Regions from separate parts of the Caecibacter sp. AF58-12pH5A genome, predicted to be linked through region 2. Evidence: riboswitches for the same ligand, from Rfam matches in the RefSeq annotation. Region 2 holds a riboswitch; each other region holds the start of a gene.
The links. Region 2 has a riboswitch for ZMP and ZTP ahead of PGX44_RS04625 (formate--tetrahydrofolate ligase). Riboswitches for the same ligand answer to the same signal wherever they lie in the genome.
Positions count from the first base shown of each region.

Region 1: it holds a riboswitch for ZMP and ZTP, as region 2 does, so the genes downstream of both, PGX44_RS02725 (L-lactate MFS transporter) here and PGX44_RS04625 (formate--tetrahydrofolate ligase) in region 2, are expected to answer to the same signal.
Region 3: it holds a riboswitch for ZMP and ZTP, as region 2 does, so the genes downstream of both, PGX44_RS00585 (phosphoribosylaminoimidazolecarboxamide formyltransferase) here and PGX44_RS04625 (formate--tetrahydrofolate ligase) in region 2, are expected to answer to the same signal.

Region 1 is NZ_JAQDBC010000003.1:87,309-98,104, reverse strand. It holds gene PGX44_RS02740 (PTS fructose transporter subunit IIABC) at 1-1,807, opposite strand, end outside; gene pfkB (1-phosphofructokinase) at 1,837-2,742, opposite strand; gene PGX44_RS02730 (DeoR/GlpR family DNA-binding transcription regulator) at 2,739-3,533, opposite strand; gene PGX44_RS02725 (L-lactate MFS transporter) at 3,705-4,994, opposite strand; ZMP/ZTP riboswitch at 5,077-5,160, opposite strand; gene PGX44_RS02720 (D-alanyl-D-alanine carboxypeptidase family protein) at 5,216-6,250, opposite strand; gene rsmG (16S rRNA (guanine(527)-N(7))-methyltransferase RsmG) at 6,297-7,010, opposite strand; gene mnmG (tRNA uridine-5-carboxymethylaminomethyl(34) synthesis enzyme MnmG) at 7,000-8,883, opposite strand; gene mnmE (tRNA uridine-5-carboxymethylaminomethyl(34) synthesis GTPase MnmE) at 8,920-10,302, opposite strand; gene jag (RNA-binding cell elongation regulator Jag/EloR) at 10,372-10,796, opposite strand, start outside.
Region 2 is NZ_JAQDBC010000006.1:31,354-42,149, reverse strand. It holds gene nifJ (pyruvate:ferredoxin (flavodoxin) oxidoreductase) at 1-1,229, opposite strand, end outside; gene typA (translational GTPase TypA) at 1,539-3,350, opposite strand; gene murB (UDP-N-acetylmuramate dehydrogenase) at 3,463-4,377, opposite strand; gene PGX44_RS04650 (YlbF/YmcA family competence regulator) at 4,379-4,726, opposite strand; gene trmL (tRNA (uridine(34)/cytosine(34)/5-carboxymethylaminomethyluridine(34)-2'-O)-methyltransferase TrmL) at 4,744-5,232, opposite strand; gene PGX44_RS04640 (hypothetical protein) at 5,416-5,811, shown strand; gene PGX44_RS04635 (metal-dependent hydrolase) at 5,821-6,486, shown strand; gene PGX44_RS04630 (cyclodeaminase/cyclohydrolase family protein) at 6,617-7,222, opposite strand; gene PGX44_RS04625 (formate--tetrahydrofolate ligase) at 7,368-9,047, opposite strand; ZMP/ZTP riboswitch at 9,101-9,179, opposite strand; gene PGX44_RS04620 (histidine racemase CntK family protein) at 9,240-10,061, opposite strand; gene PGX44_RS04615 (nitroreductase family protein) at 10,299-10,796, shown strand, end outside.
Region 3 is NZ_JAQDBC010000001.1:105,598-116,393, reverse strand. It holds gene dnaK (molecular chaperone DnaK) at 1-755, shown strand, start outside; gene dnaJ (molecular chaperone DnaJ) at 779-2,005, shown strand; ZMP/ZTP riboswitch at 2,131-2,212, shown strand; gene PGX44_RS00585 (phosphoribosylaminoimidazolecarboxamide formyltransferase) at 2,264-3,439, shown strand; gene ylxM (YlxM family DNA-binding protein) at 3,627-3,947, shown strand; gene ffh (signal recognition particle protein) at 3,975-5,327, shown strand; gene rpsP (30S ribosomal protein S16) at 5,374-5,640, shown strand; gene PGX44_RS00565 (KH domain-containing protein) at 5,656-5,883, shown strand; gene PGX44_RS00560 (YlqD family protein) at 5,892-6,299, shown strand; gene rimM (ribosome maturation factor RimM) at 6,306-6,809, shown strand; gene trmD (tRNA (guanosine(37)-N1)-methyltransferase TrmD) at 6,806-7,543, shown strand; gene PGX44_RS00545 (RNA methyltransferase) at 7,540-8,112, shown strand; gene PGX44_RS00540 (YebC/PmpR family DNA-binding transcriptional regulator) at 8,129-8,869, shown strand; gene PGX44_RS00535 (ferredoxin--NADP reductase) at 8,976-9,671, opposite strand; gene PGX44_RS00530 (flavodoxin family protein) at 10,010-10,645, shown strand; gene PGX44_RS00525 (amino acid permease) at 10,719-10,796, opposite strand, start outside.

The sequences.
Region 1 (10,796 bases), on a different contig from region 2:
GCATGGAAAGCGCACCGGCTACGGCTGCGCCAATGGCACAGGAAGGAATGACATGTAACGGGTCAGAGGCCGCAAAGGGAATGGCCCCTTCTGTAATGAAGGAAAGGCCCATAATAAAGTTGGTAATCGTCGACTGCCGTTCTTTAGGCGTAAATTTTCCCTTGAAGAGCAGCATGGCCAGGGAAATAGCCAGCGGCGGTACCATGCCGCCGACCATAACAGAAGCCATGATACCTGAGCTGACAGCCGCGCCGGATGCACTCATGAGCGAAGCCGTACCAAAGACATACGCAGCCTTATTGATAGGCCCGCCAAAGTCGATAGACATCATGCCACCGAGGATAAAGCCGAGAATAATCCGGCTTGACGTCGACATGGAGTTCAGTGCGTCAGAGAGCCACTGATTGAAGATGGCCATAGGCGGATTGATGATGTAGATCATGATGACGCCAATGAGGATCAGCCCTAAGACCGGATAAAGGAGGACCGGCTTAGTCCCTTCCAAGGACTGGGGCAGGCGGGCAAAGACCTTTTTCAATAAGACGACTACATAGCCCGCAATAAACCCGGCAAAGAGAGCACCGAAGAAACCGGAACCGCCTTGCGTCGCCAGGAAACCGCCGACGATGCCCGGCATGAGGGCCGGCCGTTCACCAATACTGACGGCAATGTAGCCGGCCAGGATCGGCATCATCATGCTGAAGGAAAGACCACCGACGGTCTTTAAAAAGGCTGCCAGCGGCGTGCCGGAACCAAAGTTGCCCGACCCTGCGTTGCCCATATCAAAGAGAAAGGCCAGGGCAATGAGAATCCCGCCGCCAATGACGAAGGGGAGCATGTGAGAAACGCCATTCATCAGGTGTTTATAAATCTGCCGGCCGGCACTTTCACCGCCTGCGGCGGCTGGCGCATTGCTCGCAGCGGCGTGCGTACTGTGAAAGACCGGTACATTGCCATCGAGTACCTGCTGAATGAGATGCTCCGGTTCTTTAATACCGGCAGCCACTTTTACAAAGAGAACGGGCTTGCCATCAAAGCGGTCCGTTGCCACATCCTTATCGGCTGCGACGATAACGCCGGCAGCCCGCTGAATATCGGCGGCTGTGAGGACATGCTTGGCGCCGCCGGAACCATTCGTTTCAATTTTAATTTCAACGCCCATTTCCTGAGCTTTATTTTCCAGTGCTTCGGCTGCCATATACGTGTGGGCAATGCCCGTCGGGCACGCCGTTACGCCAATGACGTAGGGCTTTTCTGTTTCTGTCTCAGGTGCCGCCGGCACAGGTGCTGCCTGTGCTGCCGCTGCTTCCGCCGCTTCGGCTTCCTCTTCGGCTTCCTCTTCGGCCAGCTGCGCTGCTTCCGCCTCATTGATAACCGCTAAATATTCCTGCGGCGACGCAGCCTGCATCAGGCGGTCGCGAAAGTCATCGTCCATGAGCATACGGCTCAAACGGCTCAATACTTCCAAATGAATATCTGCCCCGTCAGCCGGAGCGGCAATCATGAAGAAGAGATACGCCGGTTCTTCGTCGAGGCTTTCATAATCGACACCGCCACGGACGATCATGGAAGCCAGGCCGGGATTTTGTACGGCATCGGTCTTGGCATGCGGAATGGCGATTCCTTCGCCAATGCCCGTACTGCCTTCTGCTTCACGGGCCAGTACGCCGGCCTTATAGGCACTGACATCCCGCAAATGACCACCCTTAGCCATCAGGTCTACGAGGTGATCAATGGCTGCCTCTTTGTTGACGGCCTGTGCCTGGAGATCAATACTGTCGAGTTTTAATAAATCTGCAATACGCACGGGATTTCCCCTCACTTTCCTACGAGTATCTATAACGTTTTATAGAGAGCACGGATTTCCTGCTCTGTAGCCAGCCATTCCTGAAAGGCTGTGGCACTGCCGGCACACAAGCCCAATTTTAATGCTTCTTCCAAATTGCCGCCAGACGATTCATAGCCTGCCAGGAAACCGGCAACCATACTGTCTCCGGCACCGACGGAGTTGACCATCTTGCCCTGTGGTGCTTCGCGGCGGTACACCTGTCCATCTTCACCGATGAGCAAGGCTCCGGCTTCACCTAATGACACGAGTACGTTGCGGGCCCCCATAGACTGGAGCCGTTTGCCACAGGTAATGATTTCTTCATCTGTATGCAGGATTACACTGAAGAGTTCGCCTAATTCAAATTGATTCGGTTTGATCAGGAAGGGATGATAGGCAATGACATTGCGCAGAAGATCACCTGTCGCATCGACGACAACGCGGATCTGCCGTCCCTGAAGCCGCTTCATGATAGCTTCATACATGTCGCCTGGCAGGACAGATGGGATACTGCCGGCCAAAACCAGCGTATCGCCGGCCTCTAAGGTCTGTATTTTTTCCCACAGGAGCTGCAGCTTAGCTTCCGGTATGTCCGGTCCCATACCGTTGACAGCCGTTTCATCGGCAGCACTGATTTTCAAATTGATGCGGGAATTTCCCTGATCGAGCGTAATAAAATCACAATCGCCGCCGTTCTCTTTGCAAAGCCGGACGATCTCCTGGCCGGTAAAGCCGGCCGTAAAGCCCAGAATCCGGGCCGGAATATGCAGGTTGCCCAGGACCAGGGCCACGTTGATGCCCTTGCCGCCCGGGTAGATCATTTCCTGTTCAGCCCGGTTGATGGCTCCTGTTTCAAAGTGTTTCATGCGTACAACATAATCCAAAGAAGGATTAAAGGTTACCGTGTAAATCACAGTACATGCACCTCCGTTAACTGCTGATACGAGCTAAAGTCCTGAATGCGTTCGTTTTTGGCAGTAATAATCGTAACATCCGGTAATTCGGCAAAGGTAATATGCGAAGCAAGGCCAAATTTACTGGCATCGGCCAGGATATATGCCGTATTACAGCGAACGACAGCCGCTTCTTTGGTAGCCGCTTCTTCAATATCCGGCGTCGTACAGCCTTCATGAAGACTCAGTCCATTAGCCCCAAAAAAGCCCTTCGTAAAGTGATACCGGCTCAGGAGCTGTATGACCTCACTGCCGACGACGGAAGCCGTCGTCCCTTTGACATGGCCTGCCAGGATCCTGACCTGGCAGCCATTACGGGCCAGTTTCTGTGCTAAGGGCAGGCTGTTCGTCATAAACGTCGCCGTAGAGCCAGAGAGGAAATCTGCCATTTGTTCCACTGTCGAGCCGGCGTCGAGATAAACGAAATCGGCCGGTCCGATTTGTCCTGCCGCATATTGGGCAATACGGCGCTTTTCCGGCAAATGAAAGGCATATTTTATTTCTAACTCTTCCATGTTTGCTTCATAACCGGCTGCATCGGAAGGGATAGCCGTAGCACCGCCATGGACACGGCGCAGGCGGCCAGCCTGTTGCAGTACAGTCAAATCCCGGCGTACGGTAGCCTCTGAAATATGAAAATAATCAACCAGTTCCTGTACAGAGGCGGCACCGCCAGCGTTGACAATGCGTACGATTTCTTCCTGTCGTTCTTCTGTAAGCATAGCGTCACCTGTCTTTTTTCTATGTATCATTCCTTATATCTGCCTTTATTATATAATCATAATCAATCATTTTCAATCATTTTTAGTGACTATGTTTAAAAAGCAATCATTTTCAATCATCCATCTAACTACGATATACCGGGACAAAAAAATCCCCCAGGCAGTACCATACTGCCACGGGGGATAGGGGTTAAACAGAGCTTAGCCTTTCACTTCCGCCTTCTGACGGACAGGACGGAGGCCTTCCGCATCACGGCAAACGATGCCATGACGGGTCTGGTATTTGAGGAAGAGCATCAGTGCTAAAGCGCCGACGAAGAAGGCCGAGAAGACCTGCAAGGTAACGGCATAGCTGTTCGTCGTTTCTTTAATCAAAGCCAGCAGCAGCGGACCGGCGACACCGGCAGCGCCCCAGGCCGTAAGAATACGTCCGTGAATGGCACTGAGTTCCCGTGTGCCGAAGAGGTCCGAAAGGTATGCCGGCATGCACGAGAAGCCGCCGCCATAGCAGGTGATGATGAGCAATACGAGAACCTGGAAGCTAAAAGAATTAGTCACCTGAGAAAGCTGCCAGAAGGCGACGATTTCAATGGCAAAGAAGAGGACATACGTAGCCGAACGGCCAAGGTAGTCCGATACGGTAGCCCAGGCGATGCGGCCGGCACCGTTCATAAACCCGATGATACCGACCATGGAAGCAGCGGCCATGGGCGACATGCCGACGACTTCCTGAGCCATAGGGGAGGCGACGGCCAGGAGGGCAATACCACAGGTAATGTTGGTAAAGAAGAGAAGCCAGATCGTGTAGAGCTGCCACGTCTTCATCGCCCCTTTGACCGTAAACTGGGGCAGGGAATCGGCATAGACGATCTTTTTCTTTTCCCCGGCCTGACGCAGGGCCAGATCGGCCTGAGGCACTTCGCCTGCTTTAGGCGGCGCCAAATACAGCGAAGAAGCTGTCATAATGGTCATATAAACGGCTCCCAAGATGAGGAAGTTGGGAATAAGACCTACGTGCTGCACCAGAAGCTGCATAACCGGACCGGCGATCATGCTGGCAAAACCAAAGCCCATGATGGCCAGACCCGTAGCAAAGCCACGGTTATCGGGGAACCATTTGACCAGTGTCGAAACAGGTGTAATATAGCCTGTACCCAGGCCGATGCCGCCTATGACACCATAGCAGATATAGAGCAGGGGCAGGCTGTGGAAATACAGGGCAGCAGCCGTACCAAACATGCCGCTGCAGAAGAAAGCCATCGATAAAAGACCTGACTTGCGCGGTCCGATTTTCTGGACAAAGCTGCCTAAAAAACCTGCTGACAGGCCTAAGAATAAAATGGCCAGGGAGAATGTCCACGTCGTTTCCTTCAGGGAAAAGCCCATGGACTCCATAATCGGGCGGGTAAGGACGCTCCAGGCATAGACACTGCCAATGCAGATGTGAATCCCCATAGCGGACAACGCAATAAGCCAACGGTTCTTTTTCATTGAATCCATCTCTCCTTTGCGGTCGGCCGGCACACAGGCGCACAAAAAGAAGCGCCGGCCGGCTGGCCAAAGCATATTTTCATATCTTTGCCCAGACGGTCGGCGCTTACTACTGCGATACAGTCCACGTGGTTGTTCCACTGATCCGTCAGTCCTGTATCGGAATATTCATGATGTTCTTTTATTATAGCAAGAAAGAGTCTTATGTCAAGAATTAATTTTTATGACTCTGCTCCTTGGGCATTGGCAGCAGAAAGGGCCTGTACCTGTCTCTGCTGAGCTGCAATAGACGATAAGGTCTGTCCTGCCGGTGCATTGCGCAGGACATAGGCTTCTTCTGCATCCCGGTCAGCAGCTGTCGCTGCGGCAGTTTCGCTTTGTGCCGCAGCCGCCTGGCTCGTCGTCTTAGCCGCCGGTGCAGCTGTCGTCTGCGGTGCTGTCGTATCCTTTAACTGCGAAAAACCATACGTGAGCAAGCTTTGGGCATCGGCAGAACGGCTCTGCGAATTGAGTATCGAAACGACGAGAGTATGGCCATCACGCGTGGCCGAAGCGACGAGGCAAGGACCGCCTTCGTTCGTCACGCCCGTTTTGACACCGTTAGCACCGCTAAAGCCACTGGTCAGGAACCCATTGGTCGTTTCACAATGCTTGGTCCCGCTATCGATATAGGGCATATCGTAGGACGTGTGGTTTACAAGGCCGCGGAAATCAGAGGACTGCATCGCATAGGCTGCGATTTTCGCCAAATCGCGGGCTGTCGAATAGTGCTTGGCATCAGGCAGGCCGGTAGGATTGGTAAAATGCGTGCCTGTCGCGCCTAAGGCGGCAGCCTTGGCATTCATTTGCTGCACAAAATCAGCTTCTGTCGGCGCTACCGTTACGGCTGCGTCTATGGCCGCATCACAGCCACCGACGGTCATCATACCGGTCAGGGCATGACGCAAGGTCACTTTATCACCGGCATAAAGGCCCAGCTTGCTGACATCGCCAGGCAGCTGCTGGGAAGCCGGAGCAATCGTAAGAGGCTGATCCAGTTTCCCCGATTCTACACCGAGCAGACTGGTCATAATCATAGTCGTACCACCGGGATACATGCGGTGATCTGCATCCTTGGCGTATAATTCTTTCCCCGTATTGGCATCAATGACACAGGCCGACTGTGCATTGATTTCCGGTGCAGCTGCCATGGCGGCCGCCGTACCCAGGGTAAAGCAGGCTGTAAGCAGGACCAGAATAGATTTTTTAAGAGACATGCTGACACACCCTTTCTATAGGCTGAAAAATATGAATTCAGCTCCATTATAACGGATTTTTGGCAGCCAGTGTAGGCTTGCGCGGATATTTTAAGGGACTCTTGGCGTTCTTGCGGATGTAGAGGACAGCCCGCTTATCTGTAAGCCCCGGCAAGGTCACAGGACGCACAGCTTCCAGGGTCCCTCCTAGCACAGCCAGAGCATGGCCGGCTTCTTTGATTTCCTCTTCATATTGTGCCCCCTTAAGGGCAATGAAAACACCGCCTGTACGCACATAGGGCAGTGCCCATTCGCAGAGAATATTGAGGCGCGCAACGGCCCGGCTGGTAACGACATCGAACTGTTCCCGGTAGGTCTTGTCATGGGCTTTTTCTTCAGCCCGGCCGTGGAGAAATACAGCTCCTGTCAGCGTTAGTTCTGTCGTGACCTGTTCCAGGAAACGCAGCCTTTTTTGCAGGGAATCGAAAAAAGTCATGCGCAGGTCCGGCCGGTAAATGAGCAGGGGAATACCGGGAAAACCGGCGCCAGTGCCTAAATCGAGGCAGGCAGCGCCCTTAGGAAAATACGCGTCCCCATAGCAGGAAAGGCTGTCTGCCATGTGCTTGACCGCTACTTCTTTGGGTTCTGTAATGGCCGTCAGGTTCATGACCTTGTTCGTTTCCAAAAGGAGTTCTTCAAAGCGGCAGAACTGGCTGAGCTGCTGCTCGCTCAGGGAAATATGCATAGCCGTCAGAACGGCAGTCAATTCATTACGAAACATGATTGCCCTCCCGCTTGTTTTGTTCCAGCACGATGAGCAGTGCCGTAATATCGGCCGGAGAAACACCGGAAATACGGCTGGCCTGGCCGAGGGAACGGGGACGGATAGCATCGAGCTTCTGCCGCGCTTCGGCAGACAGCGTATCGATATCTGCATACACGATAGTATCCGGCATGAGTTTTTGTTCCAGCCGGTTCATTTTTTCTACCTGTTCCAGCTGGCGGTTAATATAGCCTTCATATTTGATCATGATTTCGATTTCTTCTTTTACATCAGCATTCAGATCGGGCAGCTCGAAGACTGTCTGCAGCCGGTCATAGGTCAATTCCTGGCGGCGCAGCAGTTCATAGGCCGTAAGCCCAGTATGTACCGGTGCTGTCCCCAAGGCCTGCAGCTTTTCTCCCATGGCCTTGCTGGGCGTAATAGAAATGGCCCGCAGCGCAGCTATGCCGTCGGCAATAGCCTTTTTTTTGGCGCAAAAGCGGTCGTAGCGTGCCTGGCTTACGAGACCCAGGTCGTAGCCCTTCTGGGTGAGGCGCAGGTCTGCATTATCCTGACGCAGGATGAGACGGTATTCACTGCGGCTGGTCATCATGCGGTATGGTTCTTCCGTACCCTTTGTGACCAGATCATCAATCAGTACGCCGATATACGCTTCGGCACGCGTTAAAATAAACGGTTCTTTTCCCTGGACCTTGCGGGCTGCATTAATACCGGCCATGAGTCCCTGGGCGGCAGCTTCTTCATAACCGCTGGTCCCATTGGACTGGCCGGCGGAAAAGAGGCCGCTGACCTGCTTTGTTTCCAAGGCCGGGGTCAGCTGCAAGGGGTCAAGGCAATCGTATTCAATGGCATAGCCCGGACGCATAATGCGCACGTCTTCCAGGCCCGGAATGGTATGCAAAAATTCATACTGCACATCAATTGGCATACTCGTACTCATGCCCTGGACGTACATTTCTTCCGTCGCTTCTCCTTCCGGTTCAATAAAGAGCTGATGCCGTTTCTTGTCGGCAAAGCGGACGATTTTCGATTCGATAGAAGGGCAGTAGCGCGGGCCAATGCCTTCAATCGTACCATTACACATAGGTGCCCGGTCCAGATTTTCCCGGATGATGCGGTGTGTTTCTTCATTCGTAAAGGTCAGCCAGCAGCATTCCTTGTTGCGGTTTTCCCGTTCCGACATAAAGGAAAAGGCGTGACCGTCTGTATCGCCTTCTTGAATGGTCATTTCCTCCGTCCGCAAGGTCCGCCGGTCGACGCGGGCAGGCGTACCGGTTTTAAAGCGCATGAGATGGAGGCCTGCCCCGAGCAGGGAAGCCGACAGGTCTTCAGCCGACCGCTGTCCTACCGGGCCGCCGGAGTAGGTGCACTCGCCAATGATGATTTTCCCCTTTAAGTACGTACCGGTCGCCAAAATGACACAGGCCGCCTTATATACTTCACCTAATTCCGTACGGATGCCCGTTACCTTGCCATCTTCGATGAGGAGGTCCGTCACCATGAGCTGGCGTACATCGAGATTTTCCTGATTTTCCAAGGTTTTCGTCATGGTCATCTGATAGAGCTTTTTATCCGACTGGGCCCGCAAGGAATACACAGCCGGCCCTTTGCCTGTATTGAGCATGCGCATTTGCAGGCATGTCCAGTCCGTATTGATGCCCATTTGTCCGCCTAAGGCGTCGATTTCCCGCACTAAGTGGCTCTTACCGGGGCCGCCAACGGCCGGATTACAGGGCATGAGGGCAATATTATCCAGGTTAAGCGTGGCCATCAGTGTTTTAGCTCCCAAACGGGCACTGGCCAGGGCCGCTTCACAGCCGGCATGGCCGGCACCAATGACGATGACATCGTATGTATCTATGACAAACATGGAAATTCCTTCCTTTGCGTAATGTATGAACTCGTATTATTTTCCCAAACAAAAACGGCTGAATATTTCTTCTACAATATCGGCATGAACCGTTTCCCCCGTAATGGATCCCAAAAGGTCCCAGGCTTCGCGAATATCGACGACAGCACAATCGAGAGGCATGCCGGCGGCCAGGGATTCCTGGGCCCGTGTCAAGGCGGCTGCACTTTGCCGCACCAGCTCGATATGCCGCGTATTGGTCAGGAGGGCACTCTGGCCGTCCATCAGGCCGTGGGCCAGGACTTCCTGGAGCAGGCGCTCTTTTAATGCATCCATACCGGCGCCTGTATTGGCTGAAATAGGACATACAGGGAAGCCGTAGTCCGTCAGGTCAGAGACGGTCACTTCTTTTTGCAGGTCTTCTTTATTTAAGACGATAATGGCTTTTTTGCCCTTTACCGAGGCGAGGATCTGACGGTCTTCTTCCGTCAGGGCCCGGGAGCCGTCAATGACTACCATGACGATATCGGCCCGGTCCAGATATTTCCGGGCCCGGTCGACACCTATCTTTTCGACAGTATCTTCCGTTTGCCTGATCCCGGCTGTATCGACGAGACAAACAGGTACGCCCTGGAGGACGATCCATTCTTCCAGTACGTCCCGCGTCGTCCCCGGTACATCTGTAACGATGGCCCGTTCTTCCTGCAAAAAGCGGTTCAGGAGGCTCGATTTACCGGCATTGGGCACGCCGGCAATGGCTGCAACGACGCCATCGCGGATCATTTTGCCACTTTGGGAGTTTTCCAGCATGGCCTGGATTTTCTCCTGCATCGTCTGCAGGGCTGCACTGACATCAGGTACGACAATATCTTCCAAATCTTCTTCCGGGTAATCGATCATGACTTCCAGGCGCGTAATCAGTTCGGTCAGTTCCTGACGCACAGACCGGACGGCCTGGGAAAGGCGGCCCTCCAGCTGGCTTACGGCACTGGTAAGACCGGCTTTGCTTTTCGCCTGAATGACATCCATCACGGCCTCTGCCTGGGCCAGGTCAATACGGCCGTTGACAAAGGCCCGTTCCGTAAACTCACCGGGATTGGCCAGGCGGGCACCTTGACGCAAAATAAGCGCTAAAATAGCAGCCAAGGACTGACGGCCGCCATGACATTGAATTTCGAGTACATCCTCAGCCGTATAGGAATGAGGGCCCTTCATGATCAGGGCCAATACTTCATCTATGCAATGGCCTTGTTCATCGACAATAGTGCCGTATTGGATAGACCGGTCCCGTCTTTCGCCTAAGGGAGTTTGGGACTGGCTGTGAAAGATACGGTCACCCAGGGTATATGCGTCAGGACCGCTAATGCGGATGGCGCCGATCCCGCTTTCGCCTAAGGGCGTCGTAATAGCCGCAATCGTATCTGTTGCATCGTAGAGCATAGGAAGAGTTCCTCCTTTCAAAAAAACCCGGTGCCAGCACCGGGTTTTTTTGCAGGTGTTATCCTGCGTTTATTCTGCGTAATAAATGACTACATGACGGTAAGGATCCTGTCCTTCACTTTCCGTCCGGACGTGTTCCTTATCCTGCAGTGCCACGTGAATGATCTTGCGTTCATACCCGTTCATCGGTTCTAAAACTACTTTATCGCCTTTTTTCTTAATACGCCCGGAAAGGCGTACAGCCAGCTGTTTTAACGTTTCTTCACGGCGATGGCGGTAATTTTCTACATCGAGCATGACAAAATGACGGCCTTCATGACTCTGATTAATCGTCAGATTCGTCAGATACTGCAGCGCATCCAGCGTTTGTCCGTGCTTACCGATGAGAATGCCCAGATTTTTCCCGTGCAAGTGGAGGACAATCTTGTCCGGCTTGATCATCTTTTCGATCATCACTTGCAGGCCCATATTGGCAAGAACTTCCTGTAAGAAGC
Region 2 (10,796 bases):
TGGAAGTTTTCTGTCGGCAAGGAGGTGAAGGTAACATCATCAACGATACCGATAGTGAAGTTGTTCTTCGGTGTATCCTGTTCGAGGTTTTTGTATACAGCTGCGATCTGACCAGGTGTGGTATCCTTCGAGGAGAGACCATAACGGCCGCCTACGACAGTGATATCACCACGGCCGGACTGTACGAGAGCCATCTGAACGTCCAGGTAGAGAGGTTCTGCTACGCAGCCGGATTCTTTCGTGCGGTCCATAACGGCAATTTTCTTAACAGTTGCCGGAATAGCGTCAACGAAATGTTTAACAGAGAACGGACGATAGAGGTGAACCTGAATCATGCCGACTTTTTTGCCGTGAGCGTTGAGGTAATCAACCGTATCACGAACCGTTTCAGCAGCGGAGCACATGATAACGATCAATTCTTCTGCATCTTCAGGACCATAGTAGTTGAACAGTTTGTAGTCCCGACCGGTCAGTTTGTTGATTTCATCCATGTAGTGCTGTACTACGTCAGGGATGGTAGCAACTTTTTCGTTAGCGCCTTCTTTTGTCTGGAAGAAGATATCCGGGTTAACAGTCGTACCACGGGTGTACGGATGTTCAGGGTTCAGGCTGTTTTTACGGAAAGCTTCGAGCTGTTTGTAGTCAACCAGTTTAGCCAGATCGTTGTAGTCGAGGGCTTCGATACGCTGCATTTCGTGAGACGTACGGAAACCATCAAATACGTGCATGAAGGCATAACGGCCACCGATAGCAGCTAAGTGAGCTACGCAGCCGAGATCCATAGCTTCCTGCGGCGAGGAAGACATGATCATGCCGAAACCAGTCGAACGGCAAGCCATAACGTCCGAATGATCGCCAAAGATAGAAAGTGCATGAGCGCTGATGGTACGGGCAGCGATGTGGAATACGCCAGGCAGGAATTCACCGGCAATTTTGAACATCGGCGGAATCATCAACAGCAAGCCCTGGGCAGCTGTATAGGTAGTGGTCAAAGCACCAGCCTGCAGAGAGCCGTGGCAAGTACCTGCAGCACCGGCTTCAGACTGCATCTGAATGACATCAACGGTGTTGCCGAAAATGTTTTTCTTACCTTTTGCAGCCCATTCGTCAACCTTTTCTGCCATAACAGAGGAAGGCGTGATCGGGAAGATAGCAGCTACTTCTGTAAATGCATAGGATGCATATGCAGCGGCAGTGTTACCATCCATTACTACATAATTTTTTTTCATAATCACTTTCGTCCCTTTCTTTTGATATTGAGATATTAAAATAATAACATCACAAGTGAAGGTTTACAAGTACCGATTTTCACAACCAGTACCGTACTACGTGTATACGCATATACGATTCGATTCGCATTTGCATATGCATTAACCATAATGTACCACAATTTTAGAATAATTTCCAGTCCTTTTCACGAGAAAATCGCATAAAAAATGACGCAGCTCATTTCAAATTTCGAAAAAAGCTGCGTCACCAATCAGTTTATTCTATGGTAGAACGTGAAAGAAAGTATACAAGTTTTATAGCATTTCCGCTTATTGAGCCTTGCGCATGGCTTTCTTTCTGTCGTGTTTGTCGAGGATGGCCTTGCGGATCCGGATGTTGTGTGGCGTAACTTCTACGAGTTCGTCGTCGTTGATCCATTCGAGGGATTTTTCCAGGCCCATCTGGCGGGGCGGAACGAGGCGGAGTGCTTCATCGGAGGACGAAGAACGCGTATTAGTCAGGTGTTTCTTCTTGCACGGGTTGACGTCGATATCGACATCGCGGTTGCTTTCGCCAACGACCTGGCCGAGGTAGATTTCCTGTGCCGGTTCGATGAACATGACGCCGCGGTCCTGGAGGTTGAAGATACCGTAGCCGGTGGTCGTGCCCGATTCAAAAGCTACGAGGCTGCCACGCGTACGGCCCGGAATTTCTCCTTTCCAAGGTGCATAGCCGTGGAAGACGTGGTACATGATGCCGTTGCCTTTGGTTGCTGTCAGGAATTCGCTGCGGAAGCCGATGAGGCCGCGGGCAGGGATGATGAATTCCAGGCGGGTGTAGCCGGCGAGGTCGATCATGTTGAGCATTTCTGCTTTACGCGTTCCCAGTTTTTCCATGACTGCCCCCATAAATTCCTGGGGTACGTCGATGGTCAGGGCTTCGAGAGGTTCGCATTTCTTGCCGTTGATTTCTTTGGTAATAACGGCCGGTTTGCCTACCTGCATTTCATAGCCTTCACGGCGCATTTCTTCAATGAGGACGGCAATGTGCAATTCGCCACGGCCGGATACTTTGAAGGCATCGGCGCTGTCCGTTTCTTCGACGCGCAGGGAGACGTTGGTCTGTACTTCGCGGAAGAGGCGGTCACGCAGGTGACGGCTGGTGACGAATTCGCCATCCTGGCCGGCAAAGGGGCTGTCGTTGACGTAGAAAATCATGGACAGTGTCGGTTCGTCGATGTTGATCTTCGGCAGGGCTTCCGGATTTTCCGGGTCCGTTACGGTTTCGCCGATCTTCAGGTCGGAAATGCCGACGATGCAGGCAATGTCACCCATGGAGGCTTCTTCTACTTCAGCACGTTTCAGGCCTTCATAGGTATAGACACGGCTGATCTTGGCACGGCGCTGTGTTTCGCCATCGGTGACGATAACCTGCTGGTTCGGGCGCATCTTGCCGCGGACAATACGGCCGATAGCGATTTTGCCGACATAGTCATCGTAGTCGAGAGTCGTGACCATGAACTGCAGCGGGCCATCGACGTCGCCCTTCGGGCACGGGCAGTTTTCGATAATACATTTAAAGAGCGGTTCGAGGTTGTCGCTGTCGTCATCCATGGAAGCTTTGGCAATGCCATCGCGGCCGTTGGCGTAAATAACCGGGAATTCCAGCTGGTCGTCATCGGCTTCGAGTTCCATGAACAGTTCCAGGACTTCATCTTCTACTTCAGCCACACGGGCATCGGGTTTATCAATTTTATTAATGACGACGATCGGTTTGAGCTTCTGTTCGAGAGCCTTGCGCAATACGTATTTCGTCTGCGGCATCGGACCTTCAAACGCATCTACCAAGAGCAGTACGCCGTCAACCATGTTGAGGACTCGTTCTACTTCGCCGCCGAAATCAGCATGCCCCGGAGTATCGACAATGTTGATTTTAACGCCATCGTGCATGACAGAAGTATTTTTGGATAAAATCGTGATACCACGTTCCCGTTCGATATCACCAGAGTCCATGACGCGTTCCGCTACTTTTTCGTTCGTGCGGAATACGTGGCTCTGTTTGAGCATAGCGTCAACCAGGGTTGTTTTACCATGGTCAACATGAGCAATAATAGCAATATTACGGATATCCTTACGTTCCATCTACTGTCCTCTCCTACTTGTGAGCAATATAAAACTAATTCATGAGCTACAACTTCAGTTGTAACTTTGTAAGTATAGCACAAAATGGCCGGATTGACCATAGTCAATCCGGCTACTTTTTTTCTTCTCCCAAAATCCGTACTTCCGGTTCCAGGCGGACGCCGTGGGCGGCTTCGACGCGGCGCTGTACTTCGTGGATGACGGCCAGTACATCCGCTGCCGTAGCGTGGCCTGTATTAACGACAAAGCCGGCGTGCTTCGTCGATACCTGGGCATCGCCATGGGAAAGGCCTTTGAGGCCTGTCTGGTCGATGAGGGTACCGGCAAAATAGCCGGGCGGCCGTTTAAAGGTACTGCCGGCGCTGTGCATTTCTAAGGGCTGCTTGCTGCGCCGCCGGTCCATGAGGTCGTCCATCATGGCCTGGATTTCTTTTTTGTCGCCGTACTGGAGCTGGAGTTCTACTTCAACGACGTATTCCTGCAGCTTCTGGAAAGCGCTCTGGCGGTAGCCAAAGCCGAATTCCGCCGTTTCATACGTGCGGACGCCGCCGCTGCGGTTGACCGTGCGGACACGCGAAACGATATGGCTCATTTCGCCGCCGTAGGCTCCGGCATTCATGAAGACGGCACCGCCTAAGGTACCGGGAATGCCACAGGCAAATTCCATACCGGCCAGGCCGTTTTCCTGGGCGTACTGGCAAACGTCTTTAAGCATAAAGCCCGAGCTGGCCAGGATTTTCGTTGCGTGGCACGAGAGGAAACGGTTCATCTCATTGAGCTGAATGACCATGCCGCGAATGCCGCCGTCGAGGACGAGGACATTGGAGCCGCCGCCAAGGACGGTTACGGGAATGTCATAGCTGCGGGCTACGCGCACGGCCAGGGACATTTCTTTTACCGTATGGGGCAGGACCAACACGTCTGCCGGGCCGCCTACGGCAAAGGTCGTATGCTGTGACATAGGCTCTGCCAGGAGGACCCGTTCTCTCGGGATATGGGCAATGAGTTCCGTTACTGCTTTCATCATATCATTTGTCAAGGATGCTCAGTCCTTCTGCCATGGCCTGCTGGATCGTTGCCAGAATCTGGCCGCCTACCTGGTTCCATTTGACGTATTTTTCCAAATATTCAACTGCCAGGGGACGGCTCTGGACGATTTCCTGTGCCCGCTGGAGCTGTTCCAGCTTTTTGCGTACCGGTTTGTCGCCGGCAGCCTGGGCGTATGCCAGTTGTGCCTGGAGGGAAAGGAATTCCTGGACGTGCTTCATGGTCTTTTCATCTTCTGCCAGTTTCTTGCCTGCTGCGAGCAGGGCCTGATAATCTTCATCTGCCTGAATAGCCTGGGCTAATTCCTGCGCTTTGTCATATACACTCATGGTTGATGCTCCTGTTCTTATTTCAGATTTTTAATGCCAATGCCGCTTTTTGCCATGCCGGGGAAATTGAGCTGGCGCAGGGCTTCATACGAGACGATGGCGACGGAGTTGGATAGGTTCAGGCTTCTCGCCTTATCCACCATAGGGATACGGAAGCAGCTTTCAGGATACTGCTTCAAGAGATCTTCCGGCAGCCCTTTTGTTTCCTTGCCAAAGACAAGGAGGTCATCGTTCGTAAACTGGATATCCGTATAACACTGTTCCGACTTCGTCGTCAGGTAGTAGAAATGATGGCCCTTGTATTTTTCCTGTACTTCGGCAAAATTTTCATGTACCTGCACATCTACGAGGGGCCAGTAATCGAGGCCGGCCCGCTTCAGATGTTTATCATCAATGGAAAAGCCCAGAGGCTTTACGAGATGCAGTGTAATATGATTGGCCGCGCAAAGGCGGGCAATATTTCCTGTATTTCCTGGTATTTCCGGTTCTACCATTACAATATGCATTGTTAATCACCTTCCATGGCATATTGTACAGGATTTCCCTTGTAAGTACAAGACGTATTCTGGCGGAAACCTTTTCCTTTTCCCTTCTTTTCTATTATAATGTAAGTGATACAGACGTACAATGTATCTTCATTGCGTACAATTGAATACGAATCTTAATGTAAAAAAAGTGAGGTGCTCTTTATGGATGAAATGGACAACATTGCCCAATACCCGATTTACTTTGCTCCCGGCTGCAAGATGCTTCAGCTCGAACCGGTTTTGACGTCTCAGCTCTATGATTACCTGCACCAGCTCTTTGGCAAGATCCAGCTCTACACGCGCTGCTGCGTCTTTGACGACGCCCGTACGCACGACGAGGAAGCCGTCTTCATCACGATCTGTCCGACGTGCTTTTCCATTTACGGGGAAACCTATGCCAACCTGCACATGCGCGACTTTGGCGTGCTCTACGACGAATACAAGGATGTCTATCCCCTGCCTGACTACGAAGCCATGCAGCAGCGTATCCGTCAGGTCATGGCTGCGCCCTATCCGAAGGAAGCCTTGAACGATTGGTTTGAAAAATTCAGCAAATGAGGTGGTTTCATGAAGTGTACCTATTACGGCCATTCCTGCTTCAGCCTGTCTGACGGCACGACGACCGTTCAGTTCGATCCCTTTTTCACAGATAACCGCTGGACTCATGTCGATCCGGCAACGGTACAGTGCCAGTACATTTTTCTTTCGCACGGCCACGACGACCATTACGGCGACGCCGATCTCATCGCCAAACACAACGATGCCCTGGTCATCAGCACGGCCGAAGTATCCCGCAAGGCCATGGCAGCCGGCTGCAAGGCCCATACGATGCATATCGGCGGCACGGCGCGGTTTCCCTTCGGTTCGGTCTGTCTGACACCGGCCCTGCATGGTGCCGGTGTGCCCGGCGGTCTGGCCTGTGGCTGCATTATGGAAATCGGCGGCAAGCGCATTTATTATGCCGGCGATACGGGCCTTTATTCGGATATGAAACTGCACAGCCGCTTTGGTCCTATCGATGTGGCCTTCCTGCCCATTGGCGATAACTTCACGATGGGGCCGGAAGACGCAGCCCTGGCGGCCAGCTGGATTCAGCCTAAGCTGGTCATTCCGATCCATTACAACACGTGGCCCATTATCGAGTCCGATCCCTATGGCTTTGCGGAACTGCTCAAGCAGAAATACGACATTCCCGCACAGGTCATCCAGGTCGAAGATACGGTGGAATTATAAGAAGGTCAAAAAAAGCCTATGTCTGCACCCACTGATATGCTCCCTTCCAAACAGCGTGAGATTTTATCATTTCTCATGTCTACCTGGAGGGAAGCCTATCAAAACCGGCAGCATAGGCTTTTTTCGTGTCTTACGAACCGCAGCGTTCGTGATATTTTCGTTCTACAGATTGTTCGATGAGGACAGCCTTTTCTTCCGTCGCCGTAATGGCCTTCATCATCTCCGTCACGAAGGCCTCGTCACGGATGGAATGGAGATTGACGCGGACGCTGTAAAAGGCCGAGCGCATGGCAGCCCGGGCGTTCATGGCCGCAATAGCGCCGTCGGTAATGACCCATTCGTTACCGAACTGGACGGCCTGCTCGGAGAGCTGCAGGAGCTGGAAAATATCCTGGCCTAAGGAAAAGGGAATGGACGCAGCCCGTTTGAAGGCTGCCTGTACGTGTTCGCTCCGCTTTTCTGTGGTTTTCGGCAGGCGTACAGCCTGAATGACCGCATCAAAAGCGGCGGCATCTTCAGCAATGCCCCGGAGGTAGCGCTGCCGCAGGGCAGCGGCCTGGTCCCTGATCTGTACCATGATCCGTTCTACATCTTCATAGCCTTTTTTGCCGATCGTCAGATTGGCTACCATTTCTACCAGGGCAGCCGCCGACGCAGCGGTCAGGGCCGCGATACCGCCGCCACCGGGAACAGGTTCCTTAGACGCAGCTGCGGCCAAAAAATCATCGATGGGCATATGGGAAAATTGTAACTCTGTCACTGTGATTCGCACCTTTCGTCCTGTATTTTCTTGCAGACTATACAAGAAATCCGGCAAAGCAGGCTGCGCCTGGCCTTGCCGGATGAATTTGTGATAGGTCTATTTTACACCTGCTGCAGACTTAGAACAAGCCTGTAATAACGCCGTTTTCGTCGATGTCCATGCGGTTGGCTGCAGGAACCTTCGGCAGGCCCGGCATAACCATGATGTTGCTCGTCTGGCAGACGATAAAGCCGGCACCGGTGCAGACGCGTACATCTTTGACGGTGATTTTGAAGTTCTTCGGTGCACCGAGGAGGGCCGGATTATCCGACAGGGAGTACTGGGTCTTAGCGACGCAGATCGGCATCTTGTCGAGGCCCAGCTTTTCCAGTTCGGCAATCTGCTTCGGTGCATTGCCTTCGAGAATGACGCCGTCGCCGCCGTAGATTTCCCTGGTCAGGATTTCCAGCTTGTGAAGGATCGTGTCGTTGACGTCGTAGAGCGGTTTGTACGGGGTCTTAGGCTGCGCGAGGAGCTGTAAGACCTTGCGGCCCATGTCGAGACCGCCCTGGCCGCCTTCAGCCCAGCAGTTGTTGAGGGCTACGTCGACGCCGTAGTCTTCGCAGAGCTTCGTCAGGAGGGCGATTTCCGCATCTGTATCGGAGAGGAAGCGGTTGATGCCTACGAGGACGGGCACGTCGTATTTACGCATGTTTTCAATGTGTTTAGCCAGGTTGGCAAAGCCTTTTTCGAGAGCTGCCAGGTTTTCCGTCTGGAGATTCTTTTTGTCGACGCCGCCGTGCATCTTGAGAGCCCGGATGGTGGCTACGATGACGACTGCATTCGGTTTGATGCCGGCAAAGCGGCATTTGATATCCATGAATTTTTCTGCGCCCAGGTCGGCACCGAAGCCGGCTTCCGTAACGGTGATTTCTCCCATCTTGAGGGCCAGCTTGGTGGCGACGACGGAGTTACAGCCGTGGGCAATATTGGCAAAGGGACCGCCGTGTACGAGGGCCGGCGTATTTTCTGTCGTCTGGACGAGGTTCGGTTTGATGGCATCCTTCATGAGAATGGCCATGGCGCCGTCGACGTTGAGCTGCCGTGCCGTAACAAGCTGGCCGTCCAAGTCGTAGGCAACGATGATGTCACCCATGCGTTTTTTGAGATCCATGAGGTCGCTGGCCAGGCAGAGAACGGCCATGATTTCCGAAGCGACGGTAATCATGAAATGATCTTCCCGGGGGAAGCCGTTGACTTTGCCGCCCAGACCGACGACAATGTCGCGCAGGGCCCGGTCATTCATATCCATGACGCGTTTCCAGACGATGCGGCGCACGTCAATGCGCAGGGCATTGCCCTGGTGGACATGGTTATCGATAGCTGCAGCCAAGAGGTTGTTGGCCGCTGTAATAGCGTGCATATCGCCTGTAAAATGGAGGTTGATATCTTCCATGGGGAGAACCTGGGAATAGCCGCCGCCGGCAGCGCCGCCTTTGATGCCAAAGACAGGTCCCAAGGACGGTTCACGCAGGGCCGTCATGGTTTTATGGCCCAGTTTATTGAGTGCCTGTGCCAGACCGATGGTCGTTAAGGTCTTGCCTTCACCGGCCGGAGTCGGCGTAATGGCCGTGACCAGGACGAGCTTGCCGTCTTCATTTTTTGACAGGCGTTTAATGGCGTCGAAGGAGATCTTCGCTTTATATTTACCGTATAATTCCAAATCGTCTTCTGTCAAACCTACTTTTTCTGCAATCTTTACAATCGGTTCCAATGTCGTCTGCTGCGCAATTTCAATGTCGCTCAATACTTTAGTCATATTGGAAATCAGCTCCTGTTCCATAAATGTAAAGAAAAATAGCCGGCCCTCCGGACTATTGCCCAGACGGTCGGCTTTTCGATATCATGCTCCCATGTGGTTAGTCCACTTCCGTCAGTCACATGACTATGGTGTTATTATACAAGGCCAGGCCTGGCCTTGTCAATATGAGTATTTCTTTTGCTCAGTGGCCTAGAGCTGTACACATTGTTCCTTTTCCAGGCGCACAGGACCGCCGATGTGGATTTTCTTTATTTCTCCATCGCTGACGGCTGCTTCAATGGTAATCATGCCGCCAGGCTGACGGATTTCACAGGCGATTTCATGGCCGCACAGCTGGGACAGGGCCGCTGCCGTAGCGGCTGAGCCGGAACCACAGCTTTGTTCCCAATAGAGGGTCTTCGTGGCCGTTACGTACACAGCCGGAATCATGGTCAGTGTCTTGCGGTCGACGAGGTCGAGGCCAAAGGCTTCGTAATGGAAGGTCGAAGCAAAATTGTATACGGCTTTCCAGATCTGGTCGCGATCCAGATTTTTGAGGGCTGTCGTAAAATGAACAAAATGGACGATTCCCGGCAACGCTACGCGGTAAAACCGAAAGGCCGTATTGCCTACGTCGAGGCTGACCGTGTCCATCTTTTTTGGCAGCGGCATGTCAATGGACGCATCGTAGACCTGGTCTTCTTCACCACGCTGTACGCGGGCCTGCAAGGGAGCACTGCAGCCGGAACAGGAAATCATGTACTCTCCTGCCTCTGCTCCCGACTGGGACAAGAGATAGGCTGCGGCCGAACGGGACGCGTTGCCGCAAAATTCACCACCCATCATATCGAGCCGGATCTGGGCGCCCTGGTTGGACGGTGATAAAAAGGCGACCTGTTCTGCGCCGACACAGTCAGGCTGCAACAGCTTTTCTGCAATGGTTGCGTGTTCCGACGGAGGGATCTCATCCAGTACGAGAATGGTCGTGTTGCCACTAGGGTCAGCTTTTACATAATGGATTTCCTGTATCATTTCTGCACCTCAAATAGGATCATTTCCGCATCTGGCTCCACGAAAAACGGCCAGGCGGCTTACATGTTATCTATTATAGCATATTCGGCCCACATATTCAGTCTTATGGAGAAAATAAATCAGATTCTCTGCCACCTGGCCGCCACCCGGTGTCTGACGGGACAGGCGTCCCATTGACAGGGGCCGTCGTCGTGTATTACGATGAGATTACATATACGCTTAGAAAGGAGCCTTACTATGGAAGTAGCAAATGCAATCAATGAACGACGCAGTATCCGCAAGTATACACCCGAACCGCTGACGCGGGAAGAAATTGAAAAAATATTGACGGCCGGCATGATGGCCCCGTCGTCGAGCAATCTGCAGCCTTGGTATTTTGTAGTCATCGAAAGCAAAGAAAACATGGAGCGCCTGAAGAACATCATGGCCATCGCGACGAATAACCTGATGCCCTACTTTAAATCCCGCTTTGCCAAGCATCCCCAGGTGATTGCCGATACGTCGGCCTTCGTCCGTCTCTTAGGCGGCGCACCGGTATGTATTCTTGCCTTCTTGCTGAAGGATGACTATACGCTGCGCCTTTCAGCCATTCAAAGCGTCGCTGCTGCCATCGAAAACATGCTCCTTACGGCTACGGACATGAACCTGGGCAGCTGCTGGCTGACGGCGCCCCTTTCGGGCGGTGTCGACGACCAGATACACGCAGCGTTTGCGCCGGATAAGGGCGAGCTCGTC
Region 3 (10,796 bases), on a different contig from region 2:
TCGGCATTGAAACTTTGGGCGGCGTCTTCACAAAGATCATCGACCGCAACACGACGATCCCGACATCGGGCAGCCAGGTATTCTCCACAGCTGTCGATAACCAGCCGTCCGTTGACGTACACGTCCTCCAGGGCGAACGTGAAATGGCTGCTGACAACAAGACACTGGGCCGTTTCGAACTGACCGGTATTCCGGCTGCTCCCCGTGGCGTACCTCGTATCGAAGTTACCTTCAACATCGATGCCAACGGTATCGTTAACGTAACGGCAAAAGACCTCGGCACTGGCAAGGAACAGAAGATTACCATCAAATCCTCGTCTGGCCTCGACAAGAGCGAAATCGACCGCATGGTCAAAGAAGCCGCTGCTCACGAAGCAGAAGATAAGAAACGTAAAGAAGGCATTGAAGCCAAGAACAACGCCGATTCCCTGATTTATCAGGCCGAAAAGACGATTAAAGACCTCGGTGACAAAGCCGATGCATCGAAGGTTTCGGAAATCAAATCGAAGATTGCCGACCTGAAAGAAGCTGTAAAGACTGACGATGTAGAAAAGATCAAAGCTGCATCGGAAGCCTTGACGAAACCGCTCTACGACCTGACCAGCGAAATGTACAAGCAGGCTGACGCACAGCAGCAGGCTGGTGCCCAGCAACAGGCCGGTGCACAGCAGCAGGCAGGCGCACAGCAGAGTGGCCAGAGTGATGAAAAAGTAGTTGACGCTGACTACAAAGTAGTCGACGACGACCAGAAGTAAGTAGATAAAGAGGGGCTGCCCATATGAGCAAAAGAGATTATTATGAAGTACTTGGCGTTCCCAAAGATGCCAGCGAAGCGGATATTAAGAAAGCCTTCCGTAAATTGGCTATAAAGTACCATCCTGATAAAAACCGGGACAACCCTAAGGCTGCAGAAGAAAAGTTCAAGGAAATCAACGAAGCCTACAGCGTCTTGTCTGATAAGAACAAGCGCGCCCAGTACGACCAGTTCGGCATGGATGCCTTCCAGAATGGCAACGCTTCCGGTGCCGGCCAGGGCTTTGGTGGCTTCGGCGGCTTTGGCGGTTTCGGTCAGGGCGGCTTTAGCCAAGGTGGCTTTGGCGGTTTTGGCGATATCTTTGATTCCTTCTTCGGTGGCCAGGGCAGCCGTCAGTCTAACGGTCCGGAACGGGGGGCAGACCTCCGTTTCGACGTAGACATTTCTTTCAAACAGGCTGCTTTTGGGACGGAAATGGAAATCCAAGTACCAAAAGATGAAATCTGTGATCACTGCCACGGCGAAGGCGCCGAACCGGGCAGCAAGGTAGATACTTGCCCTGTCTGCCACGGCACAGGCCAGCAGCGGGTCGTACAAAATACGCCCTTTGGCCAGATGGTCAATGTCCGTACGTGTTCCCATTGCGGCGGCACAGGCAAGGTGATTCACGAAAAATGTAAGAAATGCCATGGCGAAGGCAAGGTCAATGTACGCAAGAAATTGCAGATCAAGATTCCTGGCGGCGTCGATAACGGCTCGCGGCTGCGCGTAGCCGGTGAAGGCGAAGCAGGGGTTCGTGGCGGTGGCTACGGCGACCTGTACGTCTATATCTTCGTCCGCGAAGATCCGAACTTTACGCGCCAAGGCAACGACATCGTATCGCGCCAGACCATCAGCTTTGCCCAGGCGGCACTGGGCTGCACCATCCGCGTCGATACGCTGGACGGCAAGGTAGATCTGAAAATCCCGGCAGGTACGCAAACCGGTACGGTCTTCCGCATCAAAGGACATGGCGTACAAATTCTCGGCAGCAGCGGCCGGCGCGGTGATCACCACGTACAGGTCAACATCAACACGCCAAAACGCATGAATGCCAAGCAGAAAGAGCTGCTTAAAGAATTTGCTAAAGCCAGCGGTGAAGACTGGGTGGGGGAGACTAAAGACGAAAGCATCGTAGACAAAATCAAGAAAAAAGTCTTAGATGTCATCCGCCGCATGCAACGCCCGGAAGCACTCGTCAACCGCACCTAACATACACAGCCAGGCTGTATTCCCAAAAGGATGCAGCCTGGCTTTTAGTATGCAAAAAACGTCCTTTCCCTCGTAACGACGAGGGAAAACGTTGACATAAGGGTATGTTACTTTGTATAATAAATACGGAAGCATGTGACTGACGGAGAGTGGACTAGAAACCACAGGGAGCATGCCGATGTAGAGCCGACCGTCTGGGCAAAGAGTCCGGAAGTGTCGGTATTTTTGTTTATTAGGGACAATATGGGAGGATTAATCATGAAAGAACTGCAATTAAAGTATGGCTGCAATCCCAACCAGGCTTCGGCCCGCGTATATATGAAAGACGGCAGTGATTTGCCCTTTACGGTACTCAACGGCCGTCCAGGTTACATCAATCTGCTCGATGCCCTGAACAGCTATCAGCTCGTAAAGGAACTGAAAGAAGCAACGAAGCTGCCGGCAGCAGCGTCCTTTAAACACGTCAGCCCGGCCGGCGCTGCCGTAGCCAATGAAATGAGCGATACGCTGAAACGCATTTACTGGGTCGACGATTTGGAATTATCCCCCTTGGCTACGGCCTATGCCTGCGCCCGTGGTGCCGACCGTATGAGCTCGTACGGCGATTTTGTCGCCCTTTCCGACGTATGCGACGTACCGACGGCAACGCTCCTCAAGCGTGAAGTATCGGACGGCGTCATTGCTCCGGGTTACACAGATGAAGCCCTGGCTATTTTGAAGACAAAGAAAAAGGGCAACTACTGTGTACTCCAGATTAATCCCGATTACGTACCGCAGGTTTCGGAAACGAAAGAAGTCTTCGGCGTTACCTTCGAACAGGACCGCAATAACGTAAAAATCACGACGGACCTTTTTGGTGAAATCCCGACACAGAACAAGACCATCACTGAGGCAGCCAAGCGGGATCTCATGATTGCCCTTATTACCCTTAAATATACCCAGTCTAACTCCGTATGCTACGTAAAAGACGGCATGACCATCGGCGTAGGCGCAGGCCAGCAGTCGCGCGTACACTGCACGCGTCTGGCCGGCAACAAAGCCGATGTCTGGTGGCTCCGCCAGAACCCGAAGGTATTGGCTTTGCCTTTCCGCGACGACGTACGCCGTCCGAACCGCGACAACGCGATTGACGTCTACATCTCCGATGACTACGAAGACGTCCTGGCCGATGGCATTTGGCAGGATCTCTTTACAGAGCAGCCGGCACCGCTTACACGGGAAGAAAAGAAAGCCTGGATTGCCCAGTTGCACGGCGTAGCTCTCGGCAGCGATGCCTTCTTCCCCTTTGGCGACAATATCGAACGGGCTCACCGCAGCGGTGTAGATTTCATCGCCCAGGCCGGCGGTTCCATCCGTGACGATAATGTCATCGAAACGTGTGACAAGTATGGCATTGCCATGGCCATGACCCATGTCCGCCTGTTCCATCATTAATACTCATAATACGTACTGGAGAGAAGGACTGCGTCCCTGGGACCACCGGTGGCGCAAGCCTTCTTTTTTTGCGTCCGTGTGCGGGAAAAAGAAAAGAAATTTCCAATCTGACAAGTAGAAGTACTTGACAGCGTTTTCCTCATAGGGTATACTATCACAGTACGAGTTTGCACGAGGTGGTGAAACCATGATTGAAGACGTAGTACGCAAGGGCCGGCTCCTCGATATATACGGGCCGCTCCTGACTGAACGGCAGCGCCGGTGCCTGGATATGTATTTCAATCTCGATCTCAGCCTCAGCGAAATCGGTGAAGAACTGCAGATTTCCCGGCAAGGCGCGTACGATATGCTCAATAGAGCTTCGAAAGCACTGGAAAGCTATGAAACACGACTGCAGCTGCTCACGCGCTTCGATAGCGTGCGGGCCCGTATCGACCAGGCCGTAAGCCTTCTCGATACAGGAGAAACAGCTAAGGCCCGGGAAACACTGGAACGTATAGAGTTGTAATTTCGTCATGACAAAGGAGGCTTCCTCATGGCATTCGAAAGTCTTTCCGAACGATTTCAGGCAGCCTTTAAAAAGCTGCGCGGCAAAGGCAAACTGACAGAAGAAGATGTAAACGAAGCGCTGAAAGAGATGCGCCGCGCCCTCCTGGAAGCGGATGTCAACTTTGCCGTCGCCAAGGATTTCATCAAGCGCGTCCGCGAAAAGGCTGTAGGCGAAGAAGTATTCGGCAGCCTGAACGCATCCCAGACGGTCATCAAGATCGTCCGCGATGAATTGACGGAGCTCCTGGGCGGTACGCAAAGCCGTATTGCCATGGCGAGCAACCCGCCGACGATCATCATGCTCGTTGGTTTGCAAGGCGCCGGTAAAACGACGACGGCAGCCAAGCTGGCCAAAAAATTGAAACAGCAGGGCAAGAACCCCATGCTGGTCGCAGCCGACGTATACCGGCCGGCTGCTATTACACAGCTGCAGGTGCTCGGCAAGGATTTGGACGTGCCGGTCTACACAGAAGAAGGCAGCCAGGATCCGGTCGCTATTTCCCAGCACGCTGTGCCGTACGCGCTCAGCCACTTGAAGGATGTCGTCATCATCGATACGGCAGGCCGTCTCCATATCAATGAAACACTCATGGATGAACTGGTTAATATCAAGCAGAGCGTCAAACCACACGAAATTCTCTTAGTCGTCGACGCCATGACCGGCCAGGACGCTGTTACGGCCGCAACGGCTTTTAATGAAGCCCTCGGTATTGACGGCATTATCATGACCAAGCTCGACGGTGACGCCCGCGGCGGTGCGGCCCTTTCTATCAAGGCCGTCACAGGCAAGCCGATCAAATTCATTGGCGTCAGCGAAAAGCTCGACGGTCTCGAAGAATTTCACCCCAATCGCTACGCGTCGCGTATCCTCGATTTAGGCGACGTCGAAACGATTATCGAACGGGCCCAGGAAGCCTTCGATGAAGAATCGATGGCCGAAATGAAACGGGCCATGAAGAGTAATTCCTTTACCTTCGACGATTTCCTTTCCCAGCTCAATATGGTCAAGAAAATGGGCAATATGAGCAGTCTGGTCAGCCTCATCCCGGGCATTGGCAAGTACAAGAAGGAAATAGATAAAATAGACATGGACGGCCGGGAGTTCAAACATATTGAAGCCATTATTCAGTCCATGACGGCGCAGGAACGCGCCAGCTCCAATCCGAAAATGCTGATTAAGGATAGCCGCAAACGCCGCATTGCCAAAGGCAGTGGCACGCGTGTGCAGGATGTCAACCGCCTGCTTAAACAGTTTACGGATATGCAGAAGATGATGAAACAGGCGAAGAAAATGCAGGGTAACAAACGACGGGGCTTCCTGCCGCGTCTGCCTTTCTAAGGGGCTCGTCACGAGCCGTGTATACTAACACAAGGAGGTGAAACTCATGATTAAAATTCGTTTAGCACGTTTAGGTGCAAAGAAGAAACCGGTTTACCGCGTAGTTGTTGCTGATTCCCACAACGCTCGTAACAACGGCCGTCCTGTTGCTACGCTTGGCCAGTACGATCCCGCTAAGGGCATCGAAAGCCTCTCTGTAGACACAGAAGCAGCTTTGGCTTGGCTCGGTAAAGGTGCACAGCCGACCGAAACGATTCGTTCTCTCTTCAAAAAAGCTGGCATCATGGCTCAGTTTGAAGCATCCAAAAAGTAAGTGAGGCTGGATACTATGGAAGAATTAATTGCTTGTATTGCACGGGCATTGGTAAAGTGTCCGGAAGCGGTTACTGTTACCAAGATTCAGAAGAAAGGCCTCGAAGTCTATCAGCTTCACGTAGCACCGGAAGACATGGGCAAGGTCATTGGCAAACAAGGTAAGATTGCCAAGGCTTTGCGTCTTGTCGTCAAGGCCGCTGCTGTGAAAGCTAATAAAAAAGTATCAGTGGATATCGTATAGGAGGAAGCATGGATCAGATTACATTGCGTGTCCCCGTGGTTGTAAAATCGAAGGTTACGCAGGCACTGAAAGACAAAATCATCAGAAATACTGACCAGGCATTGAGCGATATCGATCGTGAAGCTCAGAATCTGGAATTCCAGGCTAAGCGCATGATGACCGAACAGGCCAAAATCGACGCACAGGGCCTCATTTCGTTGCGCGCTCAGGTAGAAGAACAGAAGCAGCGCCTTGCCGCTGCCAAAGCGAAGGCCCAGAGCGACCGCGAAGCAGCCGAAGCACTGGAAATCGGTTCTGAAATCAGACAGGGAACTCTTGACCAAGCCGTTACCGTCAAAATCGGCGATGATTTGGGCAAGCTTATGGGCATGGAAATCTTGCTGGAAGATGACAAGATCGTTGCCTTCCGCCAGTAACATACGATGAAAGACATGGAGCTTTTTACCATAGGTCAAATAGTTGCCCCGCACGGCGTGCGGGGTGATGTTCGTATTTATCCGGAAACAGATTTCCCCAAACGGTTTCTCAATATGAAACATGCCTACATCGATGGCAAGAAATATGAGGTAGCTGCAGCCCGCCTGCACAAAAACGTCGTGCTCATGAAATTCGTCGGCGTCGACGACCGCAACGCGTCGGAAGCACTGGTCAAAAAACTGATTCAGGTTCCGCGCGAAGAGCTCGTGCCGCTGAAAAAAGGGCAGTACTACGTATTTGATATCATCGGCATTACCGTCTATGACTTAGATGGCCATGTCCTGGGCAAGGTGGCTGACGTCCTCAAGACAGGCAGTAACGATGTCTATGTCGTCCACGACGACTTAGGTAAGGAGCTCCTGTTTGCTGCCATCCCCGACGTCGTTCGCTCTATCGATATAGACGCGAAGAAAATGGTGGTAGATCCGCCAGAGTGGGTAGACGAATGAGAATCGATATAATTTCCTTATTTCCTGAGTTCATAGAAGCGTTTTATCAGCACAGCATTATTGGCCGTGCCCGTGCGGCAGGACTCCTCGAACTTGATGTTACCAGTCCGCGGAGCTTTGTCTACGACCGGCATCGCATGGCCGATGATACGGTCTACGGCGGCGGCTGTGGCATGCTGATGAAAGCCGGTCCCCTCTATGCCGCTGTGGAAACAGTGCGGCGGGATGTGCCCAAACGACGGGTCGTCCTCATGGGTCCGGCAGGCTCTACCTTCAATCAGGTCAAGGCCCGTGAGCTGGCAGAGTATGACCAGCTCATTTTGCTATGCGGCCATTACGAGGGCGTCGATTACCGCGTCGAAAAATACCTGGCTGACGAAACCATTTCCGTCGGCGACTATGTCCTTACCGGTGGCGAAATACCGGCCATGGCCATCACCGATGCCGTAGCCCGTATGCTGCCCGGTGTACTCGGCTCTGCAGGCAGTGCCGTAGAAGACTCGTTCTATGCGTCCCTCCTCGAATATCCGCAGTATACCAAACCAGCCAGCTTCCGCGGCCATGACGTACCGCCGGTCCTGCGCAACGGAGACCACGCGAAAATCGCTGAATGGCGCCGCACCCAGGCTCTGGCCCGGACACTCGCGTTGCGGCCAGATCTCCTCGCGCACAGCCAGTTGTCCAAAAAAGACAAGGAAATCCTGGCCAGACTGAAAAAGGAACTGGAACTATGAAATCATCACTCTATGTAGGGTTGGTGCATTACCCGATTTACGATAAAAATTTCAACGTCATTGCTACGGCCATTACCAACTATGACCTGCACGACATTTCCCGCTCGGCCAAGACGTACGGCGTGAAGAAATACTTCATCATCCATCACATCGAAGGCCAGCTCGATATGGTCCGCAAGATCACCGGGTTCTGGCATAGTTCTGTCGGTAAGAATTACAACGCCTACCGCACAGAAGCCTTTGATATTCTGGACATCCGCCCTTCCATTGAAGCGGCTGTGGCAGCTGTCACGGAGAGCGAAGGCAAGCGCCCTTACGTCGTCACGACAGATGCGCGGACCTATGCGAATACTATTTCCTACAAGGACCTGCGCGCCAAACGGGAGACCGAGGCTACGCCCATCCTGTTGCTGCTCGGCACAGGCTATGGCATGACTAAAGAAACAATGGAAAAATTCGATTATATCCTGGAACCTATCTACGGGGCCGGGGAATATAACCACCTTTCCGTCCGCTCCGCCGCGGCCATCATCTTAGACCGCCTGGCCGGCGAAGAATGGTGGCAATAACGAAGGAGGAACTAGCATGTCTGGACATTCCAAATGGGCGAACATTAAGCGCAAAAAAGGCAAAAACGACGCCATCCGCGGCAAGATCACGACGAAAATCTCTCGTGAGATCACCATTGCCGTACGTATGGGCGGCGCGGACCCGACAGGCAACATGCGTTTGAAGCTCGCTCTGCAGAAAGCTAAGGAAAACAACATTCCAAAAGACAATATCAAACGTGCTATCCAGAAGGGCGCAGGCGCTTCTGAAGGCCAGAACTACGAAGAAATCACGTACGAAGGCTACGGCCCGGCAGGCGTTGCTGTCACAGCCAACGTCCTCACGGACAACCGTAACCGTGCAGCAGCTGCTGTTCGTCATGAATTCAGCAAACACGGTGGTAACCTCGGTGAAACAGGCTGCGTATCGTGGATGTTCAAAAACCAGGGTATCTTCATCGTCAGCAAAGACAACGCCACAGAAGAACAGCTCTTTGAAGTGGCTCTCGATGCCGGTGCCGACGACGTCAAGACCGGCGATGACGAATTCGAAATCATCACGGCTCCTGACGTCTTCGACGACGTAGAAAAAGCCCTGGCCGACAACAACATCGAAACGGAACATGCCCAGATTACGATGGTTCCGGACAACACCATTTCTCTCAGTGTAGAAGATGGCAAAAAACTGGAAAACCTGATCGACGCCCTCGAAGATATCGACGACGTACAGGACGTATATCACAACGGTGAATTCCCGGAAGATATGCCGGAAGACTAATTCCTTACATAAAACAGCGCTTTTGCAGACAGTTCTGCAAAAGCGCTGTTTTTGCGTGGTAAAAGAAATGAGGGTACGCCTTGGCGCACCCTCACACATTATGTATTTAGTAGCCCATGAAAACGTCGGTCTTGATATTTTCGGCTTTGACACCTAAGCCTTCCAGCCGTTCTGTGAAAGCTTTGTTCATGCCCGGCGAACCGGCAACCAGATATTCTGCTTCATTGCCGTTAGCCTTGGCATAATCATCTGTACCGCTCATGAATTTGTCGCGGATAGAAATGAGCTGCAAATCGATGGCCGGAACCTTGGCTTTCATTTCTTCCCAGAAATCCTTGTAGGCGAATTCGCCGCGGTCATCCGAATAGAGGACCGTCAATTTATGGTCTGCAACGGGAGCTTCCATATAATGACGCAGGAGAGCCCGAATCGGCGTAATCCCGATACCACCGGCCAGGACAACGGTCTTCTTGTAATGTTCCGTATCAAAAGCAAACGTGCCCATCGGTTTGGCAACTTCCATGGGATCGCCTACCTTGATTTTGTGGAGTAATACTTCTTTGAAGCTCGTATGGGGATCGGCAATACGTGTTGTAAACATGAGATAGCCATCTTCCGGAGCCGATGCAATCGTAAATACACGCGTATCACGATCTTCTTCAGCCAGTTCAAAACCCGGTAATTTCCAAAGTACGTGCTGGCCGGCTACCCACGTAAAACCTGCGGGAACGTCGAGAATGAAGCTGTATGTGTCACTCGTTTCCTGAACAATTTTTGTAATTTTCGTCTTAGCAAAATCCATAGCAAAGAACCTCCTTGTAATATAATACGTTGAGAGATAATATCTGTTGGACGGAAAATGGGGTGAAGCGAAAACCCCTCACGTACTTCACACGCGCACGCTGAAGCACGGCTTTTCGCTTTTCCCACTTCTTAGTTATATAATAACACAAATTCTTACTTTGTGTTAGTTATTTCTTAGTATTATTTTGTGCAATTGCAGTTTCCGTATAACAAAATATGACGTATAATAATATAAAAAGCTTTCCCTGCGAGATAAGCGGGCCTGCAGGACTCAGCAGAGGCAAAATGCAAAGCCCGGCAAAGAAATTGACCAAACACATACAGGAGGTAATCACCATGAAAAAAACAATACTCATCAATGCCAGTCCCCGTAAAAAATGGAATACAGCCCATTTGCTGAAGGCTGCCGAAGCTGGCGCCTGCGAAGCCGGAGCAGAAACAGAATACGTCGATCTCTATGACGTTAAAGGTACAGGCTGTCGCAGCTGTCTGGCCTGTAAGAAAAAGGACGGCCGCCGCTGTCATTGTTTCTGGCCCGATGGCTTTTCGCCGCTCATTGATACCATCTTCGCCGCTGACGCCGTGATCATTGGCACGCCTATTTATTTTGGTGAACCGACAGCCCAATTCCGGGCCCTCGTAGAACGGCTTATTTTCTGTTCCTTCTCGTATGATGACTATTCGTCCTATGTAGATAAGAAAATCAACGTCGGCCTCATTTACACCATGAATGCTCCCTACGAATACTACGAAAAGACCTACAAGGAACAATTCAAACGGACAGAAGACCTCTTCCGCTACCTTAAAGGGACGGTCTCCATCTATGCGGCGTGCAATACGCTGCAAGTAGAAGACTACAGCAAATTCAATATGGCCTCTTTCAGCGAAACGGAAAAAAAGGAACACCAGGAATTTCAATTTCCTAAAGATATGGCAGCTGTCAAAGCCATGGCAGCCCGGTTGAGCCAGTAAAAATTAAATATATGCGAAAAGACCGCCTGCGGCGTATGTGCAGGCGGTCTTTTCATTAGTTAGGGATATGTGATTAATGATGGATATCGATGATATGACCTTTGTCCTGTACCGTTTCTGCTGTAGCTACGGGAACAGTGCCATCTTCAAG